4 regions of the Bacillus sp. 5w2 genome follow, and region 2 is predicted to be linked to each of the others. Evidence: riboswitches for the same ligand, from Rfam matches in the RefSeq annotation. Region 2 holds a riboswitch; each other region holds the start of a gene.
The links. A riboswitch is a leader RNA that binds a small molecule or an ion and turns the genes downstream of it on or off. The one in region 2 is predicted to bind S-adenosylmethionine.
Positions count from the first base shown of each region.

Region 1: it holds a riboswitch for S-adenosylmethionine, as region 2 does, so the genes downstream of both, ACXY7N_RS05955 (YezD family protein) here and ACXY7N_RS12255 (bifunctional homocysteine S-methyltransferase/methylenetetrahydrofolate reductase) in region 2, are expected to answer to the same signal.
Region 3: it holds a riboswitch for S-adenosylmethionine, as region 2 does, so the genes downstream of both, ACXY7N_RS25120 (MetQ/NlpA family ABC transporter substrate-binding protein) here and ACXY7N_RS12255 (bifunctional homocysteine S-methyltransferase/methylenetetrahydrofolate reductase) in region 2, are expected to answer to the same signal.
Region 4: it holds a riboswitch for S-adenosylmethionine, as region 2 does, so the genes downstream of both, ACXY7N_RS22510 (ECF-type riboflavin transporter substrate-binding protein) here and ACXY7N_RS12255 (bifunctional homocysteine S-methyltransferase/methylenetetrahydrofolate reductase) in region 2, are expected to answer to the same signal.

Region 1 is NZ_JBTIWT010000002.1:320,505-323,643, reverse strand. It holds gene sat (sulfate adenylyltransferase) at 1-527, opposite strand, end outside; gene ACXY7N_RS05960 (phosphoadenylyl-sulfate reductase) at 567-1,271, opposite strand; gene ACXY7N_RS05955 (YezD family protein) at 1,360-1,503, opposite strand; SAM riboswitch class I at 1,577-1,685, opposite strand; gene lysA (diaminopimelate decarboxylase) at 1,932-3,139, opposite strand, start outside.
Region 2 is NZ_JBTIWT010000005.1:86,543-89,681, forward strand. It holds gene ACXY7N_RS12255 (bifunctional homocysteine S-methyltransferase/methylenetetrahydrofolate reductase) at 1-1,530, opposite strand, end outside; SAM riboswitch class I at 1,601-1,710, opposite strand; SAM riboswitch class I at 1,913-2,022, shown strand; gene metI (cystathionine gamma-synthase/O-acetylhomoserine thiolyase) at 2,116-3,139, shown strand, end outside.
Region 3 is NZ_JBTIWT010000020.1:78,524-81,662, reverse strand. It holds gene ACXY7N_RS25125 (methionine ABC transporter ATP-binding protein) at 1-797, opposite strand, end outside; gene ACXY7N_RS25120 (MetQ/NlpA family ABC transporter substrate-binding protein) at 810-1,622, opposite strand; SAM riboswitch class I at 1,708-1,822, opposite strand; gene ACXY7N_RS25115 (NAD(P)-dependent alcohol dehydrogenase) at 1,904-2,812, opposite strand; gene ACXY7N_RS25110 (hypothetical protein) at 2,967-3,139, shown strand, end outside.
Region 4 is NZ_JBTIWT010000016.1:81,412-84,550, forward strand. It holds gene ACXY7N_RS22500 (macrolide family glycosyltransferase) at 1-493, shown strand, start outside; gene ACXY7N_RS22505 (aspartate/glutamate racemase family protein) at 543-1,226, opposite strand; SAM riboswitch class I at 1,377-1,491, shown strand; gene ACXY7N_RS22510 (ECF-type riboflavin transporter substrate-binding protein) at 1,631-2,179, shown strand; gene ACXY7N_RS22515 (ABC transporter ATP-binding protein) at 2,190-3,139, shown strand, end outside.

The DNA of each region.
Region 1 (3,139 bases), on a different contig from region 2:
CAACCACGTTTTTTAAATTCTTCTCTCGTTTCAATTGGATCTAAATGATAAGAAGGAAACGGATTATTTTCAAAACGTTTCGTAAGAATAGTTGCTCCTCCAACGTAAACGTTCGGTCTTTCGTATAATTTTTTCACTCCAGGATGAGCCTCATCCGTCGTTTTATACACTAGTAACGCTTCTTTTTCCTTATCTGGTACAAAAATATCTTCTATTTGAATGACACCATATACATTTCCACCGTTAACAAGTTTTACTTCCTCTCCAGCTTTTAGAGTCTCTGCTACTTCTTCTGTTACTGGTAATGTAATTGGTATACTCCATACGCCCCCATTAGCTAAACGAAGCGTTTCTACGACCGAATCATAATCTTTCTTTCCTAAAAAACCAGTAAGAGGGCTATATCCCCCTGTCGCTAATAGCTCTAAATCACTTAATGCAATGTTATCTAGCTGAATTTCTTTTTCAATTTGTGATACGTCGTATGTCTCGTCTACACGATTTATTAATTTGTTTACTGTACTCATTTTTCTATACCCTCTCTTAGCTTTATTTTCAAATTCATCTTATTGGTAATGAAGACCACATTCAGTTTTCACTTTCCCGGCCCATCTACCATCTCTCGAATCGCCACCCTCTCCTACAGGTAACGTACATTTCTCACACCCAATACTTGGATATCCAACATCATGCAATGGGTTATACGGCAAGCTATGTTTGTATACATATCGCCATACCTCTTTCCACGTCCAATGAATGAGCGGACAAACTTTAATAGATTGAAAGCGATGATCTTGATTTATAAACTTTGTATGCTTACGCGTTTCTGATTGTTCCCTCCTTAAGCCCGATATCCATGCTTTTTCCGCTGCTAATGATTTTTCTAACGGTAAAATTTTTCTAATTTTACAACAAAGATTCGGATTACTTTCCCATAATTTCTCACCATGCAGCTTCGCTTGTTCATCAAGTGTAAGTTCTGGCTGTTTTTCTATAATATTTAATGAAGGAAATCGTCCCCGCACTTTTTGAATTAATTCATACGTTTCTTGAAAATGAACATTTGTATCTAAAAATACAACTTTAGCAGATGGATTTACTTGGTTTATAAGATGCAGTAATACCATACCTTCTACTCCAAAGCTACATGCGTATACGATTTCATCTTTATACTCTTTATAAGCCCAACTTAAAACTGACAACGCGCCTTTCGTTTCATCTTCTTCCGAAAATGAAATGCCATTTTCATCCCACGTTTCATACGTCAACATGTTTTTTCCCCCTGTAAAAGCAAAAAGACGGTTTTAACCTCATAAAATAGGTTAAAACCGCCTCTAGTTTTTCTAGTCAGCGCTTTTTTTACTTTAAACGTACTTTTTCACTTTTCTCTAATTGAATGACTTTCCCATCTTGCACAACAATTGTAATTGAACCATATTTCATATCAGCAAGCATCGCTTGAATTTTCTCAGATACTTCCTCAAAATGTTCCCGTACGCTCACGCGAACAGCCCCCCTTTTTTATTCATAAAAAAAATCTTTCCCATTTCGAAAAGACTGTTCGGTAATATATTTTACCTTATCTTTCAAAATGGATTCCATTTTGCTGGATTTAGCACCTTGCTTTCTATAAGCAGGTTGCCGAGCTTCGTTGGGCCAGTTCCCTCCGCTTCTCTTGATAAGCTTTGTATTTGTATTTTATCACAATTCTGATTTTTTTCAATCCTAGTTTTCCGATATATTTTATTTATTTTATACCACCATTTAGAGGCCGTACAATTCTTACCTCAAAATCCAGCAAGAGAAAAGTGCCTTGCTGCCTGTAAACGCCCAATTGATGGGGACTAATAATTAGTGGGGAATGCCCACACTGATTATAGTTTCACTTTATAAAAAAGGAATTGCCCCTCAGAACAACTCCCTTTCCTTACTTAAACAAGTTCTTTAATACGTATGCGATCGTTCCCAATAATATTTTCATATGTTTCACGCTCTACAACAATTTGTGATGTTCCGCCTTTCGCGAAGACGACAGCCGGTCTACGAATCCGATTATAATTATTTGCCATCGAGTACCCATATGCCCCTGTACAAGAAATCGCTAGTAAATCGGCAGAAGCCACTTTCGGTAGAGTAATATCCCAAATCAACATATCTCCACTCTCACAGCACTTCCCAGCAATCGAAACGATTTCCGCATTCTCATCATTCCCTCGATTCGCTAACATCGCTTCATAACGAGCGTTATATAAAGCTGGTCTTAAATTATCAGTCATCCCACCATCCACTGATACATATTTCCGAATACCAGGAATGTCTTTCACAGATCCGACTGTATAAATTGTCGTTCCAGCATCACCTACAATACTACGGCCTGGCTCAACCCATATTTCTGGCAATGGATAATTACATACTGTAAATTGTTCTCTCACTGCATTTGTTACAGCTCGCACATATGTCTCAAGAGTTAATGGTGTATCTGACTCTGTGTAGCGTATTCCGAATCCTCCGCCCACATTTAGCACTTTTACTACATAGTTCGTTCGCTCTCTCACTTCTTCTAAAAATTGATGAAGAACTTCAATCGCTCGAACAAATCCAGCCGTTTCAAATATTTGCGATCCGATATGTGAATGAATTCCTAACACATTATAATTTGATTTTTGTAAAGCAAGTTCAATTGCTTGCATCGCTTGACCATTCGAAACGCCAAATCCAAATTTCGAATCATCTTGACCTGTTGTAATATATTCATGTGTGTGCGCCTCTACTCCAGGCGTTACACGAACTAATATGTTCACAAATTTCCCGTGTTGCACTGCTAAATCATGCAAAATTTCTAATTCCAAGAAATTATCTACGACAAAACAACCAACATTAGCCTGAAGAGCCATCACGATTTCTTCTTCTGTTTTATTATTGCCGTGAAAATGAATACGCGATGCTGGAAATCCTGCTTGAAGCGCAGTATATAATTCTCCTCCAGAAACAACATCTAATGACATATTTTCTTCACGAGCTACTCGGCACATCTCCATGCACAAGAACGCCTTGCTTGCATATGCTACTTGATAAGAGAAACCACTTTCTTTAAAAGCACGATGAAACGCGCGGCACTTTCCTCGAATAGACTCTTCAT
Region 2 (3,139 bases):
TTTTGTCGCTTCATACACTTCTTCCATTAACGCGACATCGTAAATCGGCTGAGTTAAGAAATATTCTGCTCCAGCATCTATTTTCCGTTCCATTCGCTTAACCGCTGCTTTTAAATGTCTTACATGCGGGTTAAACGCACCTCCCACTGAAAATCTTGTTGCTGGACCTATTGATTTCCCTAAAATAGAGCGCCCATCATTCATTTCTTTAATCATTTTAATGAGCTCAATAGAGGACAAATCATATACAGAAGTGGCACCTGGAAAATCACCAACACGTGCTGGATCACCAGTTAAAGCTAACACTTCTTCCATACCTAACGCTGATAGGCCTAGTAAATGAGATTGTAGTCCGATGACGTTATGATCTCTACACGTTAAATGCGTCAATACTGGAATATCATGCTTCGTTAATAATGCTCCCATTGCCATATTCGAGATGCGAGGCGATGCTAATGAATTATCTGCTAGAGTAATAGCATCTGCTCCAGCTCTTTTCAATGCTCTTGCGCCTTCAAAAAACCGCTGCGTATCTAACGTTTTCGGTGGATCTAATTCCACTACTACTGTCGTTTGTTTTTTTGCTTTCTCTGCTAAAGTGACATGAGCTTTTGAACGTTTCTCATGTGTATGAACTACTTTTGGTCTTTGAATCGTATCCTTTTCTATTACAGGCGTAACATTTAGAGTAGCACGTTTCATACTTTCAATATGTTCTGGAGTCGTGCCACAACAACCACCCAATAACCGAATACCTTGCTCAATAAATTTCGGTGTCATCGCTTCGAAATAAGCCGGACTTCCTTCATATACGTAACGTCCCTCCACATAATTTGGAAGACCTGCATTTGGATATGCTGACAAGTAGCCATTTTGAGGAATCGATATCATTTTAAAAGCTTCCGTCATATGAAGTGGCCCTAGTTGGCAGTTCAATCCAACAACATTTGCACCGTAATCTAATAGCTGTTTTAATATTTCATTTACATCATTTCCATTTTGAGTCGTACCTGCCTCATGTAACGCTAATTGAGCTACAATTGGAATATTCGTTTGCTTTCGTAACACCTGAACAGCATGAAGTAATTCAAACTCATCATAGAAAGTCTCTAATAGCAGTCCATCAACCTGTTCTTCTAATAATGCACTTGCCTGTTCCAACAACATAAATTCTCGCTCCATATCAGTTGTCGTAACAGCTCCGATATGTTTCATACCGCCAATTGTTCCTAAAATTGCATTTTTGTCGGTAACAGATGCTTTCGCCAGTTTTACTGCCGCTCTATTAATTTCAGTAACTTGATTTTCTAAACCATACATACGTAATTTTGCTTCATTTGCTCCGTACGTATTTGTTTGAATCACATCTGCCCCAGCAGCTACATATTGCTTATGAATCGATATAATTAAATCTGGATCAGATATATTCAATTCTTCAAAACTACTTTGCAAACCATGTGAATGTAATAACGTCCCAACCGCACCGTCACCTATTACAATTCCTTTTGACAATAAATCTAGTAATTTCACAAATCTCCCTCATTTCTATCAATATAAAAACCCCCTCTTCACTTTGAAGAGGGGGACATAATCGTTCCTCCTCTTATTATGCAAAACATTCGTTTTGCAGGTATTAGCACCGTTTCAAACATTTCGTTTGAAGGTTGCCGGGTTTCACAGGGCCTTTCCCTCCACCGCTCTCAATAAGAGTTGTCTTTATTATTTTATTTATGTAGCTAAAAGGAAATGCGTTCCCCTTTTAACAATGTTTGCTAATTTTTTAATAAATTTAGCACGCACAAATGCAAAAGTCAATGACACTTGCGGAAAAATAAAAATTATTTAAAATAAAGTTGCAATTCAATTATCTTTTGTTGTAAAGTTAAAAACATAATAAAATTTCATACGAACATTCTTATCTAGAGAGGTAGAGGGACTGGCCCTACGACGCCTCAGCAACCATTAACATTTGTTAATAAGGTGCTAATTCCAGCAAATTGTGAAAGATTTGACAGATGAGAAGAAGACTCTATTCAAACCGAAAGCCTTCTTCTTAGAAGGCTTTTTTTATTTTACATTCACTTAATTGTTAATTTAAAAGGGAGGAATTTTCACATGTCAACTATCGAAACAAAACTAGCACAAATCGGAAACCGGAGCGAAACTACAACAGGAACTGTTAATCCACCTGTTTATTTCTCAACTGCTTATCGTCATGAAGGAATTGGCAAATCTACTGGCTTTGACTACTCACGAACTGGCAATCCAACTCGCGGCCTTTTAGAACAGGCAATCGCAGATTTAGAATACGGTGAACAAGGTTATGCCTGTAGTTCAGGGATGGCAGCTGTTCTCCTTGTCCTTTCCCTATTCCGTTCCGGAGATGAACTTATTGTATCCGAAGATTTATACGGGGGCACTTATCGATTATTTTCTGAGCACGAAAAAAAGTGGAACGTTCGATGTAGATACGTAAATACACAATCTATTAAACAAATTGAGCAGTCTATCACAATTGAAACAAAGGCTATTTTCATAGAAACTCCGACTAATCCATTAATGCAAGTTACTGATATTGCCGCTGTCGCAACTGTAGCGAAAAGACACGGACTACTTCTTATTGTAGACAACACATTCTACACACCTTATATACAGCAACCATTAACAGAAGGTGCTGACATTGTACTTCATAGCGCAACAAAATATTTAGGAGGACATAACGATGTCCTAAGCGGACTTGTCGTTGCAAAAGGTAAGGAACTTTGTGAGGAAATCGCTCATTATCATAATGCCTCTGGTGCGGTCTTAAGCCCATTTGACTCATGGCTATTAATTCGTGGTATGAAAACGTTAGCGCTTCGTATGAGACAACATGAAGAAAATGCAAAAGCAGTTGTCGCTTATTTAAATGATGAAGACGGGGTGACAGATGTATTTTATCCTGGAAGAGGCGGCATGATCTCATTTCGTCTGAAAGATGAAACATGGATCAATCCATTCTTACAATCTTTATCCTTAATTACATTCGCTGAAAGTCTTGGTGGTGTTGAAAGTTTAATGACATATCCAGCAACGCAAACACACGCTGATATTCCTGAAGAAATCAGAACAGCAAACGGTGTATGTAATCGTCTTCTGC
Region 3 (3,139 bases), on a different contig from region 2:
AGTGTTACGATTTCTCCGGTTCTTTGTAGTTCTTTTTGTACCTCTTCTGGAATTCTAGCTGCAAATGCACTATTTACGAATTTCTTCGTTGTTATATGTTGTGGGTTGGTGAAAATATCTTTCACAGTTCCACTTTCGATTACTGCTCCATGTTCCATAACAGCAACTCGGTCACATATACGCTGGATGACATTCATTTCATGTGTAATTAATAAAATTGTGATCCCGATTTCTTCATTGATTTTTAATAATAAGTCAAGGATAGAATCGGTTGTTTCCGGATCTAAAGCGCTTGTTGCTTCGTCGCTTAATAACACTTCAGGTTCGTGTGATAGTGCGCGTGCAATGGCAACACGCTGCTTTTGGCCACCAGAAAGTTCACTCGGATAGGCATCTTTTCGATTGAAAAGATCGACAATACGTAAGTATTTTTCTACCCTTTTTTCAATTTCTACTTTGGGAATGCCAGCAAGGCGTAAAGGTAATGCGATATTTTCATAAACTGTCACGGTTTTAAGTAAATTGAATCCTTGAAAGATCATTCCGATTTTTTGTCGCGCTTTTGCGAGTTCTTTTGCTGATAAAGTTGTTAAGTCTTGGTTGTTTACAATGATATTTCCTGTCGTTGGCTTTTCTAATAAATTTACACATCGAATTAATGTACTTTTACCAGCACCACTATATCCAATGATTCCAAATACTTCGCCCTTTTTTACTTGAAGGGAGGTAGGTTTAAGAGCTTCCACATTCCCTTTTTTTGTTGTGAATACTTTGGATACATTTTTTAATTCAATCATTATCGTCAGCTCCTACCAAGACGGTAAAACAGAACCATCAAATTTTTTCTCGATAAATTCTTTCACTTCTTTAGATTGATAAGCTTTCTTTAATTTATTTACAACAGCATCATCTTTATTTTCAGTACGAACAACGACCCAGTTCACATATGGTGAATCTTTTCCTTCACGGAAGATAGAATCTTTCGCAGGGCTTAATTTTGCACCTAATGCAAAGTTTGTATTAATCGCAGCTGCTTTTACTTCACTTAGTTGTGTCGGTAATTGAGATGCCTCTAATTCAACAATCTTTAAGTTTTTTGGATTTTCAATTACATCTTTCGCAGTCGCTTTTTCTGTAGCCTTTGGATCTACTTTTAAAACACCGGCTTTTTCAAATAGCTTTAAAGCTCGAAGTTCATTTGTTGGATCATTTGGTACAGCAATTGCGTCGCCCTCTTTTAAATCCTTTACATCTTTTAAGCTTTTCGAATATACACCCATAGGGAATGTTACTGTTGAAAATACTTCAGTTAATTTCATATTACGTTCAGCTTTAAATACGTCTAAATATGATTTCGTTTGATAGCTATTTACATCGAGGCTTTTTTCATCTAGGGATACGTTTGGTGCTACATAATCATTAAATACTTTTACATCAATTTCGAGACCGTCTTTTGCGGCAACTTCTTTTACCTTTTCAAAAATTTGTTCATGCGGACCGCCTGTTACACCGACAGTAATCTTTTTCTCATCTAACGCTTTTACTTCTTTATCTGAACCCCCGCTACATGCGCCTAATAATAATACCGCTCCACTTACAATGCTCAATAATACTTTTTTCATCTATAGTTCCCCCTTCATATACGTTCCAAAATAAAAAGCACCTCTCAAAAATAAGAGAGGTGCCGAATAGACAAAATAGGTTCCTCTCTTATCTTCCAAAACGAAAGCTCGTTTTGCAGGAATTAGCACCTTAGCTTATACGTCATAAGCTCGGTTGCCGGGCATCATCGGGCCAGTCCCTCCGCCACTCTTGATAAGAGTATGTGTATGTAGTTTTTTTAATATGCTACTAATAGTAAATCTTACAAAAAGAATTGTCAATGTTATTTTCTGAATATATTTTATTTTAAGGTAATCGAAACATTTCCTTTTTTATGCCCTTTTTCTACATATATATGAGCTTCAGTAATTTCTTCTAATCGGTAAGTTCTATCAATAACAGGCTTTAAATGTTCTGCTTCAGTTAGTTTTTTTAGTAGAATCATATCTTCTTTACTTACTTTTGCCATCATTCCATTCACAGATACATATTTCCCATTAGGTGTTAATGCCTTTTCACAAAGGGATTTTTTATGTTTTCCAACTGCATCAAATATAATATTGTAGCGTTCACCCCGCTTAGTAAAATCTTCTTTTGTATAATCAATTATTTTATCAGCTCCTAAAGATTGCACGAGTTCAAAATTTGAATGACTACAAACAGCCGTAACGGTCGCACCAAAATATTTAGCAAGTTGTACGGCAGCTGTTCCTACTGATCCAGAGGCACCATATATGAGCACTTGTTGTCCTTTTTTTATACGGCCCTTTCTCAGGAAATGTAATGCTGAAGTTCCGCCAAAAGAAATAACTGCCGCTTCTTCATACGTCACATTGGTAGGTTTTAATGCTATTAATCCACTTTCATGTACACATGTGTATTCGGCATAACCACCAAGGTTTAGTTCTGTTAATGCAAAAATTGGATCTCCTTTTTTAAATTGGGTTACATCTGTTCCAATTTCCTCAATTTCTCCAGCTAATTCTACGCCGAGTATAGGTTTTCTCGGTTTTCTGAAACCTAATATGATCCGCATAGGAATCCAAAATAAGAGGGGACTATTAAAGCCGCGTATTCTACAATCTCCAGTCGATACACTTGTTGCATGAATTTTAATTAATACTTCGTTCTTTTTAGGTGTAGGTTTCTCTATATTTTGAAGCTGGAGAACGTTAGGTGGTCCATATTTTGTGCAAATCATTGCTTTCATAATAACCTCCCGAATTTCGTTGTTTTTATTTACATCATATTTAAACCTTTCATCAAACATGTTGTTATTTAGAGTTGAATTTAAATAAGGACATTGGAAATCATATAGATTTAAAAGATAAAAAAGTGGTATTATTTGGTAAAGGGGGATTTTTATGAAGAAAATTATAGTAGCTTCTAGTTTATTACTTACAATTGGTTTAGGGGTAGGGTGTAGTAGTGATAAAGTATCGAAGACGGGTGAACCCAAAACGGCATCAGTAAAGAAAGAGAAGGATTTAGCCGCAAAAGATGTTTTTAATAAGGCGTATGAGAACTTAAAAAATGA
Region 4 (3,139 bases), on a different contig from region 2:
TATTTCAATGGGGACACTACTTGAAGGGCTCGAACCATTCTTTAATACTTGTATTGATACTTTCTCAAATTTTGAAGGGATAGTCGTAATGGCAATTGGTGATCGAAATGATATTTCAAAAATAAAGCAAGCACCAGACAATTTTATAATTGCTCCATACGTACCCCAATCAGAAATATTAAGTGAAGCAGATGTATTTATTACACATGGCGGCATGAATAGCGTACACGATGCTATTTATTTTAATGTCCCATTTATCATAATTCCACATGATAAAGACCAGCCGATGATAGCACAAAGATTAACTGAACTTGAGGCAGCACATAGGTTATTGAAAGAGCATGTTAATGCGCAAACTTTAAAAGAAGCGGTAACAAACGTTCTTTCAAATGAAAAGTATAAACATGGTATACGAAAACTAAATGATAGTTTTTTAGAATGCGGTGGTTCAAATGAGGCAATTGCAGCTATTAAATCTCTTTTAAATAAATAGTGTGGACAATATAAAAGCATAGAGGTTCAACCTTTATGCTTTTATATTATTATCCCGCAAACTGCACAGCAGTATTTGCATGTAAAAAAGCAGTATCAAAAACAGGAACAGTAAGGTCGTTTTGGGAAATAAGCAAAGGGATTTCAGTACAGCCTAGTAATATACCTTCTGCGCCATTTTGAATTAATGATTTTGTAATTTGTAATAGTTTTTCTTTTGATGTTTCTGAAATAATTCCTTTACTTAATTCATTTAAAATAACATGATGAATAAAATTTCTTTCCTCTTCATTTGGGATAATCGTCTCAATATTATAATTCGCTAAACGTGATTTATAGAAGTCTTGTTCCATCGTTTGTTTCGTACCCAATAGTCCGATACGCTTTATATTTTGTTCTACCACTTCTTTAGCACTCACATCACCAATGTGAAGAAGTGGAATAGATATTGCACTTTCTACTTCTTCAGCAAATAAATGGACCGTATTGGAACACATTAATAAACAATCAGCTCCGGATTTTTCAACCTTTTTTGCAACTGTGACTAATTCGTTTTTCACTTCTTCATATTGATGATTTTGTAACAAAGTAGTTACTTCAACAAAGTCCATGCTATATAAAACAAGCTTTGCATTTTGATCATATTGAGAAAGTGTAAGTGTATTAATATGTTTATAGTATAACGATGTAGATTCCCAACTTAGTCCACCAATTAAACCGATTACTTTCATCATACATTCCTCCCGAAACAATTTTGAATTCATTATTTCATAATTCCGATAAGAATACAATGATATAAATGTGCTATTTAACAAAAAATAAAAATAATTAGAAAACTATTGTAATTTATCTTTCTTAGTGCCATAATACGAATTACAAATTAATACTTATCCAGAGAGGTGGAGGGTACGGCCCTACGAAACCTCAGCAACCCCTATGTAAAATCATAGGAAGGTGCTAATTCCGCAGAGGACACAATGTGTTTTTTGGAGATAAGAGGATTCTTGAACGTGAAAGAAAATGACCTCTTATGCAAGAGGTCATTTTTTGTTGTATAGAAAGGGAGTGTCGATGCATAATTCATTTTTAAAATAAATATAGAGTAATAAAAGTTGACTAATATGAGAGGGGAATTGTAATGAACAAATTATCAACAAAGTTAGTAGCAGCAATCGGAATTGGATCAGCGTTATACGGGATATTAGGACTTTGGGGATTTTCTATTGCACCAAATACATTTATTAAACCTGCATTAGCTATTTTAACTGTTTTTGGAGCGTTATTTGGTCCAGTAGCAGGACTGTTAATAGGACTTATCGGTCATATCGTAACAGATACAATCGCTGGATGGGGTATTTGGTGGGGGTGGGTTATTAGTTCAGGACTTATCGGCCTTGCAATGGGACTCATTCAAAAAAGAGTTGGCTTTAGTGTGAAAAACGGGACGTATAATAAGGGAGATATTTCTTATTTAGCCATTACTGGGTTAATTGGTATTGTCATTGCGATTATATTTGCTGGGGCATTCGATATTATTGTGATGGGAGAACCGTTTGACAAAATTGTTATACAAGTATTAGGAGCAACAATTGCCGATGTTATTGTATTTTTAGTTCTCGGATTGCCAATTACAATAGGTCTAGCTAAATCTAATAAGAAACATACACATTTAAAAATTGAAAAGTAGGGATGTTAACATGCAACCAATTATTTCTTTTGAACAATTTAGCTTTCAATATGAGCATGCGGCACAGCCTACTGTAAAAGACATTACATTTCATATATATCCTGGAGAAAAAGTACTAGTTGCTGGACGAAGCGGTTCGGGGAAATCAACGTTAGCTCATTGTATCAATGGGCTAATCCCATTTTCTTATGAAGGATTTAGTACTGGTAATATTTTAATTGCCGGAAAAGATCCGAGGAAAGAGAGTATATTTGAACAGAGTAAACAAGTAGGAACAATTTTGCAAGATCAAGATGCTCAATTTATTGGCCTTACAGTAGAAGAAGATGTAGCTTTTTATTTAGAAAATGAATGTGTAAATCAAGATGATATGAAAAAGATTGTTTCGGACGCATTAAAAAAGGTAAAGATGCATACTTTTCATAAACAAAGTCCACATGAATTATCAGGAGGGCAAAAACAAACTGTTTCTCTAGCAGGTCTGTTAACGACAAATGCTGATATATTATTGTTCGATGAACCGTTAGCAAATTTGGATCCGCTAAGCGCCTTACATACAATAGAACTTATTCAAGATATACATAAACAATATAATAAAACAATTGTAATTATTGAACATCGAATAGAAGAAATGTTAAACCTGGATTTAGATAAAATTATTTTAATTGATGAAGGTGAAATTGTTGCCATAGGGACACCAGAAGAGATTTTAGCGTCAAATATATTACCATCTATTGGCTTAAGAGAGCCTATGTACATAGAAGTATTAAAGAGATTACATTTTGATAGTAATAATGATGTAATATACCCAATTGAAAATCTTCAAAGGGAAAATGTTAGTAGCGTAATAAATGAGTGGATGGAGAAGCAAGCTTTTTATAAAGATAGTCCTACAAAAAATGAATTATTGAATGTAGAGAATTTGTCGTTCTCATATCCTAATAAACAAAAAGTATTAGA